One region of the Streptomyces sp. NPDC015144 genome, then DNA from elsewhere that is predicted to be linked to it. Evidence: riboswitches for the same ligand, from Rfam matches in the RefSeq annotation. Region 1 holds a riboswitch; the other holds the start of a gene.

What was found. Region 1 has a riboswitch for cyclic di-AMP ahead of ACF08W_RS28435 (M23 family metallopeptidase). Riboswitches for the same ligand answer to the same signal wherever they lie in the genome.
Positions count from the first base shown of each region.
Region 2: another riboswitch for cyclic di-AMP. It lies ahead of ACF08W_RS18990 (C40 family peptidase); the one in region 1 lies ahead of ACF08W_RS28435 (M23 family metallopeptidase).

Region 1 covers NZ_JBIBUU010000020.1:106,544-111,188, forward strand. Annotated here, with positions in the region: gene ACF08W_RS28425 (M16 family metallopeptidase) at 1-1,282, shown strand, start outside; gene ACF08W_RS28430 (pitrilysin family protein) at 1,306-2,688, shown strand; cyclic di-AMP (ydaO/yuaA leader) riboswitch at 2,953-3,118, shown strand; gene ACF08W_RS28435 (M23 family metallopeptidase) at 3,132-3,950, shown strand; gene ACF08W_RS28440 (GntR family transcriptional regulator) at 4,198-4,645, shown strand, end outside.
Region 2 covers NZ_JBIBUU010000010.1:129,557-134,201, reverse strand. Annotated here, with positions in the region: gene ACF08W_RS18995 (8-amino-7-oxononanoate synthase) at 88-1,230, shown strand; gene ACF08W_RS18990 (C40 family peptidase) at 1,419-1,892, opposite strand; cyclic di-AMP (ydaO/yuaA leader) riboswitch at 1,896-2,062, opposite strand; gene ACF08W_RS18985 (hypothetical protein) at 2,456-2,764, opposite strand; gene ACF08W_RS18980 (ATP-dependent Clp protease proteolytic subunit) at 2,772-3,410, opposite strand; gene ACF08W_RS18975 (ferredoxin) at 3,899-4,093, opposite strand; gene ACF08W_RS18970 (cytochrome P450) at 4,129-4,645, opposite strand, start outside.

The DNA of each region.
Region 1 (4,645 bases):
CCTGCGCGTGGTGCTCTCCGAGGACCATCTGACCCCGGTCGCCGCGGTCTGTCTCTGGTACGACGTCGGCTCGCGCCACGAGGTCCAGGGGCGCACCGGCCTGGCTCACCTCTTCGAGCACCTGATGTTCCAGGGCTCCGGCCAGGTCAAGGGGAACGGCCACTTCGAGCTGGTGCAGGGGGCCGGCGGCTCGCTCAACGGCACCACCAGCTTCGAGCGCACCAACTACTTCGAGACCATGCCCACGCACCAGCTGGAGCTGGCCCTGTGGCTGGAGGCGGACCGGATGGGCTCGCTGCTCGCCGCGCTCGACGAAGAGTCCATGGAGAACCAGCGCGACGTCGTCAAGAACGAGCGCCGCCAGCGGTACGACAACGTTCCCTACGGCACGGCGTTCGAGAAGCTGACGGCGCTCTCCTACCCGGAGGGCCACCCGTACCACCACACCCCGATCGGCTCGATGGCCGATCTGGACGCCGCGACCCTGGAGGACGCGCGCGCCTTCTTCCGCACCTACTACGCGCCGAACAACGCGGTGCTCTCGGTGGTCGGCGACATCGACCCCGAGCAGACCCTCGCCTGGATCGAGAAGTACTTCGGGTCCATCCCGTCCCACGACGGCAAGCAGCCGCCGCGCGACGGCACGCTCCCGGAGATCATCGGTGAGCAGCTGCGCGAGGAGGTGCGCGAGGAGGTTCCGGCGCGTGCCCTGATGGCCGCCTACCGGCTGCCGCACGACGGCACCCGTGAGTGCGACGCGGCGGACCTCGCGCTGACCGTCCTCGGCGGCGGCGAGTCCTCCCGGCTCCACAACCGTCTGGTCCGCCGTGACCGTACGGCGGTGGCGGCCGGCTTCGGACTGCTGCGGCTGGCCGGCGCGCCCTCGCTGGGCTGGCTGGACGTGAAGACGTCCGGCGGCGTGGAGGTTCCGGAGATCGAGGCCGCGGTCGACGAGGAGCTCGCCCGGTTCGCCGCCGAGGGCCCCACGCCCGAGGAAATGGAGCGCGCGCAGGCCCAGTTGGAGCGCGAGTGGCTGGACCGGCTCGGTACGGTCGCCGGGCGCGCCGACGAACTCTGCCGGTTCGCGGTGCTGTTCGGCGACCCGCAGCTCGCCCTGACCGCGGTGCAGCGGGTGCTCGACGTCACCGCGGAGGAGGTCCAGGCGGTCGCCAAGGCCCGGCTGCGCCCCGACAACAGGGCGGTGCTGGTCTACGAGCCGGTCGAGGCGGCCGAGTCCGCGGACAGCGACGACACCGACGCGCAGGAAGGAGCCGGCAAGTGACCGACGCGGCGACTGGAGTTTCGATGCAGTACCACCCGCAGCCGGCCCCGGGCGTCGCCCGCCCCTGGGCCTTCCCCGCGCCGGAGCGGGGCGCCCTGCCCAACGGTCTCACGGTGCTCCGCTGCCACCGCCCCGGCCAGCAGGTCGTGGCGGTCGAGATCTTCCTCGACGCCCCGCTGGAGGCCGAGCCCGAGGGGCTCGACGGCGTGGCCACGATCATGTCGCGGGCGCTGTCCGAGGGCACCGACAAGCGCACCGCGGAGGAGTTCGCGGCCGAGCTGGAGCGCTGCGGCGCCACGCTCGACGCGCACGCCGACCACCCCGGTGTCCGGGTCTCCCTGGAGGTCCCGGCCTCCCGGCTGGCCAAGGCGCTCGGGCTGGTCGCCGAGGCGCTGCGGGCGCCCGCCTTCGCCGACAGCGAGATCGAGCGGCTGGTGCGCAACCGGCTCGACGAGATCCCGCACGAGCAGGCCAACCCGGCCCGCCGCGCCGCCAAGCAGCTCTCCAAGGAGCTCTTCCCGGCCGAGGCGCGGATGTCGCGCCCGCGCCAGGGCACCGAGGAGACGGTGGAGCGGATCGACGCGGCGGCCGTCCGGGCCTTCTTCGACGCCCACGTCCGGCCGTCCACCGCGACCGCCGTGGTCGTCGGCGACCTGACCGGCATTGACCTGGACGCCCTGCTCGCCGACACCCTCGGCGACTGGTCGGGCGAGGCCGCCGCGCCCCGCCCGGTGCCGCCGATCACCGCCGACGACACCGGCCGGGTGGTGATCGTCGACCGTCCGGGCGCGGTCCAGACCCAGCTGCTGATCGGCCGGATCGGTGCCGACCGCCACGACAGCGTGTGGCCGGCCCAGGTGCTCGGCACCTACTGCCTCGGCGGCACGCTCACCTCCCGCCTCGACCGGGTGCTGCGCGAGGAGAAGGGCTACACGTACGGAGTGCGGGCCTTCGCCCAGGTGCTGCGCTCGACCGCTGCGGACTCCGCCTCGGGCGCCACCGGCGCCGCGATGCTGGCCATCAGCGGTTCGGTGGACACGGAATCCACCGAGCCGGCGCTCAAGGACCTGTGGACGGTCCTGCGGACCCTGGCCGCCGAGGGCCTCACCGACGAGGAGCGCGAGACGGCGGTGCAGAACCTGGTGGGTGTCGCGCCGCTGAAGTTCGAGATGGCGGCCTCCGTCGCGGGCACCCTCGCCGACCAGGTCGAGCAGCATCTGCCGGACGACTACCAGGCGCAGCTGTACGCCCGCCTCGCGGAGACCGGCACGGTCGAGGCGACCGCGGCGGTCGTCAACGCCTTCCCGGTCGACCGGCTGGTCACCGTCCTGGTCGGTGACGCGGCGCGGATCGAGGAGCCCGTCCGGGCCCTGGGCATCGGCGAGGTGTCGGTCGTCACCGGCTGACCCGCCGGCTTCTCGGCCCTTCCCGGCTCTCCCCTGCCACGGACCGGTACGGGGCAGGGGAGAACCGGTGGACAGCAGGGCATGGGTGCGGATCCCGCAAGCAAGATGTGCGGGATCCGCACCTTTTGTCCGTTCCGTGGTGAGGTTGCCCGTCTGCCCTGTGGGATGCGCTACAAAATGGCCTGTCCGTTTGGTGGATGTAAGTGCCCCCGTTTAGCGTCGGCTCGACTGTTCGTCACTCGTATGCCGCATCAGGGGCGTACCGGACAGTCATCGCCGAGTCCCCGTCCGGCGCGAGCCCGGGGAGCCGGGGACCCATGTAGTCCCTGGGGTGAATCGGACGCCTGAGCCCCGAGAGGCCGGGGTGTCCGTAGGAGACCTTCCTGCTCCGAACCCGTCAGCTAACCCGGTAGGCGAGAAGGAAGGAAAGGACCAGCCACTTCATGGCGTTCACCCGTGCCACGGGGAAGCATCGTGCCCCGAGCCGACTGACGCGCAGGGGCGCGAAGGCCGTCGGCGTCGCGACCCTCGCCACCACCGGTGTCATCGGCGGTCTGGCCGCCCCGGCCGTCGCCGCGGAGTCGGAGTCCGCCGCTGTCGAGGACACCGGCCTCACCCAGGTCCTCACCATCGAGAAGACCCTTGCCGAGCGGATCGGCGCCCAGGCCGACGCACAGGCGAGCCAGGCCGTCGCCACGGCGAAGGCCAAGGCCGAGGCGCACAAGAAGGCTGAGGCGCGCAAGAAGGCCGAAGCCAAGAAGAAGGCCGAGGCGAGGGCGGCGGCGGCGGAGCGCGCCGCCGAGTCCCGCGCCGGTACGGCCCGCGTCGCCCGGTCCGCCGAGCGCACGGTGCCGGGAGCCTTCCGTCTCCCGGTCGCCGGTTCGTACGTCACCACCGGCTACAAGTCCGGCGGCTCGCTCTGGTCCTCCGGCAGCCACTCGGGCGTCGACTTCCACGCCGCCTCCGGCAGCTCCGTCGTCGCCGTCGGCGCCGGTACGGTCGTCGAGGCCGGCTGGGGCGGCGCGTACGGCAACAACATCGTGCTCCGGATGACGGACGGCACGTACACGCAGTACGGCCACCTCTCCTCGATCGGGGTGTCGGTCGGCCAGAGCGTCGCCGCCGGCCAGCAGATCGCCCTCTCCGGCTCCACCGGCAACTCCACCGGCCCGCACCTCCACTTCGAAGCCCGCACGACGCCGTCGTACGGCTCCGACCTGGACCCGGTCGCGTATCTGCGCGCCCACGGCGCCGCCCTCTGACGGACGCTCCACCGAAGGCCCCGGACCCGCGCGTCCGGGGCCTTCGGCATGCCTGCCGCACGGTGCGGGTGACCCCTCGCCCACGCGACCGCTCCCCGACGTCACCGCTCTCCGATGCGACCGGTCCGCGGCCGGAAGATATTCATCGATTCCCGCCCGGCATCGGAAATGCCGCCGCATTGCAATAGAGTCACGGAACAGGTGTTGGGCGGCCGCGTTTCGCGGGCATTGAGGCGGAGGTTCGGGCATGCGCATTCCCGCGCATTCGGTAAGCACAGCGATTCGTGACGACATCGTCTCCGGAGTCTTCGCGCGCGGCAGCCGGCTCACGGAGGAGGTGCTGGCCCGCCGGTACGGGGTGTCCCGCGTCCCGGTCCGCGAAGCGCTGCGCACCCTGGAGTCCGAGGGCTTCGTGGTCTCCCGCAGGCACGCGGGCGCCTGCGTCGCCGAGCCCACCGACCTGGAGGCGGCCGACCTGCTGGAGGTCCGGACGCTGCTGGAGCCGCTGGGTGCCGCCCGCGCGGCGCGCCGTCGCACCGAGGCCCACCTCAAGGTGTTGCGCGGCCTGGTCCGCCTCGGCCACGACCGGGCGCTGCGCGGCGAGGGCGAGGACCTGCGCCCACTGGGCGGCTGGTTCCACGAGACGCTGGCGCAGGCGTCCGGCAGCCCCGGCCTGATCGCCCTGCTCGGCCAGT
Region 2 (4,645 bases), on a different contig from region 1:
TGCCTGTCGAGGGTGTGTGTATTGCCACACCATGACCGGCGGTTCCCACGGTTAGGGTCTGTGAGCTGCCTACAAAAGGGACCGCTCATGCCCTTCGACCCGTTCGGCTGGATCGACGCCGAGGCACGCCGTCGTGCCGATGCCGGACTCGTCCGTGTCCTCCGCCCCCGGCCCGCCGCCTCCGGGCTCCTGGACCTCGCGAGCAACGACTACCTGGGGCTGGCCAGACACCCCGACGTCACGGCGGCCGCGGCGGCCGCCGCACACGAATGGGGCGCGGGTGCGACCGGTTCACGGCTGGTCACCGGCTCCACCGCGCTCCACGCCGAACTCGAACGGGAACTGGCCGAGTTCTGCGGCTTCGAGGCGGCCCTGGTGCTGTCGTCCGGCTACGCGGCCAACCTCGCCGCCGTCACGGCGCTCACCGGACACGGCTCGCTGATCGTCTCCGACGCGGGCAACCATGCCTCGATCGTGGACGGCTGCCGGCTCTCCCGCGCCCGGACCGCCGTCGTCCCGCACGCCGACCCCGAGGCCGTACGCAAGGCCCTGCGGACACGGGACGGGCGGGCGCTCGCCGTCACGGACTCCGTCTTCTCGGTCGACGGCGACGCGGCCCCGCTGGCCGAACTGGCCGAGGTCTGCCGCGCGGAGGACGCCGCCCTGCTCGTCGACGACGCACACGGCCTGGGCGTGCTCGGGCCCGGCGGCCGGGGGGCGCCGGCCGCCGCCTCGCTCGCGGGCACCGCCGGGACCGTGACCACCCTCACCCTCTCCAAATCCCTGGGCAGCCAGGGCGGGGCCGTCCTCGGACCGGCCCGTGTCATCGAACACCTCGTCAACACGGGCCGGACGTTCATCTTCGACACCGGTCTCGCACCGGCCGCGGCGGGCGCCGCCCTGGCGAGCCTGCGGCTGCTGCGCCGCGAACCGGAACGGCCCGGCCGGGCCCGCGCGGTGGCCGCCACGCTCCACGAACGGCTGACCGGGGCCGGGCTGACCGCCGTACGCCCCGACGCGGCCGTGGTGTCGGTGCGCGCCCCCTCCGCGGACGCGGCGGTGCGCTGGGCGGCCGACTGCCGCGCCGCCGGGGTCGCCGTCGGCTGCTTCAGGCCCCCGTCGGTGCCGGACGGGGTGTCCCGGCTCCGGCTGACCGCGCGCGCCGACCTGACCGAGGAGGAGATCGCCACTGCTGTGTCGACCGTCCTGCGCACCGCGCCCGCCGGCTGACCGCACTCGCCCCGTACGTGTCCGTCGGCCGGGGTGCGACGGCGTGCCGCGCGGTCCGGTGAGGACCGCGCGGCCCCTCCCTTCCGTCGGGCCGGACGGGCCGGAGCCGATCAGGGAGGGGGCCGCGCCGGACGGTCCGGCGCCGAACGCGATACGCGGCCGCGACCGCGTGGCGGGCCGGCCGGGGCTCAGCCGACCCGGCCGTAGTAGACGCTCCTGCTCCAGATCTTCTCCAGCCTCACCACGGCGCCGGCCTTCGGGGAGTGCCAGATCCGGTTCTCCCCGGCGTAGATCCCGACGTGGTAGACGCTGCGGCCGGAGTGGAAGAAGACCAGGTCGCCCCGGCGCCGGTCCGAGGACCGGACGTGCTTGGCCCGGTTGTACTGCTGCTGGGCCGTGCGGGGGAGCGTCCTGCCCGCCTTCTTGAACGCGTAGAGCGTCAGGCCCGAGCAGTCGAAGCGGTGGGGGCCCGCGGCGCCCCAGCGGTACGGTGAGCCCTTCTTCGACGCCGCGATGTCGAGCGCCTTCATCGATACGGTCGCGGCCTGGGCCTCCGTAGGGGCGCCCGGCGCGAACATGGTGCCGCCGACGGCGGCGAGAGTGAGGACCGAGGCCGTGCCGGCCCGGGCGAGCAAGGACGGGACATGAACCTGCGCAGACATGCGCAACCCTTCGTCAGCCGCCTGTGAAGGGTGACCTGTCGGGTTCGGGCCTGCGAAGTCGCCCGGCCGCGTGGTGCGGCTTCACCCCGAGGGTCGTCCGGTGTGCCCGGGCCGACCCGTTGTGCTCGGGTCCTCCACTCCTGCCGATCCACTTTCGTCGACCAGGCATCCGGACGGCGGCAGGACTCGGCGTCCACCCGGACCGCCCCGCCGCGGTGGCGGGGGCTTGTCGTCCCAGGGATCTTGACCCACGGGCCGGTGGATTTCCGAGCTGAAAAACGGATATGTGAGGCTCCTCACGGCTGATCCATTCGGGTGGACATCTGTCCTTCCGGACCGTCGCCGGATGATCGGACCGGCGCGGTACCAGCGGCGGAAGCGCTGGTTCCAGCCGTGGTCCACGCGAAACGCGCAAGTCGAGCGGTCTCTTGCGCAGGGGACTTCCTACGCCGAACGAGCGAGGAAATCCGATCACCGTGTCGGGTGTGTCGCCCCCCTGGACGGGGTGCGGGCCGAGGGCGGTGCGGTGGGCCGCGCCGCCCACGGCGGAGCGTACGCTCCGGTCAACCGGTGGGAGCCGGTGGCACGGTGACGCGCCCGGCGCGGCGCTCGCCGTCCAGGACGCGCAGCGCCCGGGCGAGTGTCGCGGCGTGGATGTGTGCCTCCCCACGCTCGTGCATCAGCGTCAGGGCGTCCCGTAGTGCGACCGCGTGCGAGGCCAGCGCCTGTGCGGCGCGCAGGGCGCCGTAGGTGTCGCTGCCCCGGGCCGGGTTGATCCGCCCGACCTGGTCGACGACATCGAGGTAACGGTCGATGAACTCCCCCTCGGCCCTGGTCAGCGCGGGAAGCGGCCGGGGCTCCGGCGGTCGCATCGGGCGGTCACCGCGCGCCGTGCGGTGCGCGGACGGCGTTCCGGTTCTCCAGGACATGGTCCACCAGGCCGTACGCCCGGGCCCCGGCCGCGTCGAGGATCAGATCGCGCTCGATGTCCTCGGCGATCCGCCCGGCGTCCTGCCCGGTGTGCCGGGCCAGCAGGTCGACGAGGAGCGCGTGCAGCCGTTCCATCTCCCGTGCCTCGATGGCCAGGTCGGACGGCTGACCCCGCATCGGCTCGGGAAGTTCGGGTTGGCGCACGAGCACCCGGGCGCCGGGCAGCGCGTGCCGACGGCCGGGCGTTCCGGCGGCGAGCAGTACGGAGGCGCAGGGGCCGGCCTGGCCGAGGCAGAAGGTCTCCACCTCGCAGTTCACGTACCGCATCGTGTCGTAGATCGCGGACATGGCCTCGAACGAGCCGCCGGGGGAGTTGATGTAGAGCGAGAGGGGCCGGTCGGGGGCCGCGTGCTCCAGATACATGAACTGCGCGATCAGGTCCGAGGCGGCGGCGTCGTCGACCGGGGTGCCGAGGAAGACGATCCGCTCGGCGAGCAGCTTGGAGTACGGATCGAAGGTGCGGACACCGTCCGCCGTGCGCTCGGTGAACTCGGGCAGTACATGGCGGGCTGCGGGGCGGAACGGCATGGCGACGCCTCTCTTCCGGAACGGTACGGGCCGGGCCCTGGGCGGGCTTCCGTGAAAAATGTACAGGACGTACAGAAAGAGGAGGGGGTATTCGGCCATCGATCTGGCCCGCCCGCCGACCGGTTCCACGAGGTGGCCGAGGCGCGCGGGAACGCCGTGAACCCGCCGAACGGGCAGGCGTGGAGAGGCGATCCGGCCGTTGCGTGGGCTTCCGGTCCTGGCCGGAAAACCCCGGGCGAGGGGCGTCGACCGGCCGGGAGGGCCGGTCAACGCCCCTGGTGCCTCACGGAGATGTGCGGTCGCACGGCCGGGGCCGTCGCCGTGGTCGGCCGCCAGTCACTCCCGGCGGCGATGGGCTGCGCGCCAGGGGCGCAGTGCCCTGGGCGGCATGCCGAAGGACAGGGTGCCGGTGAGTCGGTGGGCGAAAACAGGGGACGGGGGCGAAGGGGTGGGCGGGGCGACGGCGATCCGGCGCGGAAGCCCGACGGTCAGGCCCCGACCAGGCGGATCGCCGCGGCCGGGCAGACGGCGGCCGATTCCCTGACGTCGTCGTGGTGGGCGGGGTCGGGGGTGTCGGTGAGCAGTTCGACGATGCCGTCGTCGTCCTGGTCGAAGACATCGGGGGCCAGCAGGACGCACTGACCGGAGGCGACACACTTGGGCCGGTCGACTTCCACACGCATCGGCTTCTCGTTTCCGTTCGGGGGAGAGGGGCGGTTCACCAGGTGACGGGCAGCGCGTAGACGCCGTAGACGAAGCCGTCGTGCTTGAAGTCCAGCCGGTCGATACCGGTGGCCGCCCGGAGCGTGGGGACGCGCCGGTAGAGCGTGCTGTACACGCACTGCAACTCGACGCGGGCCAGCGGCTGCCCCAGGCACTGGTGCACGCCGAACCCGAAGGCGACGTGACGGCGGGCGTCGCGGGTGAGGTCGAGACGGTCCGGGTCGGGGAAGGCGTCGGGGTCGCGGTTGGCGATGTCGTTGGCGAAGACGATGCCCTCGCCCGCGCGGATGGTGAGGCCGTCCACCTCGATGTCCGCGAGCGCCACCCTGCGGCGGCCGGAGTGGGTGATGTTCAGGTAGCGCAGCAGTTCCTCGACCGCCGCGGAGACCACCGCGGGGTCTTCTGACTCGCGCAGCAGGGCGAGTTGGTCCGGGTTCTCCAGGAGGGCGAGGGTGCCCAGCGCGATCATGTTGGCCGTCGTCTCGTGCCCCGCGCCCAACAGCAGGACGCCC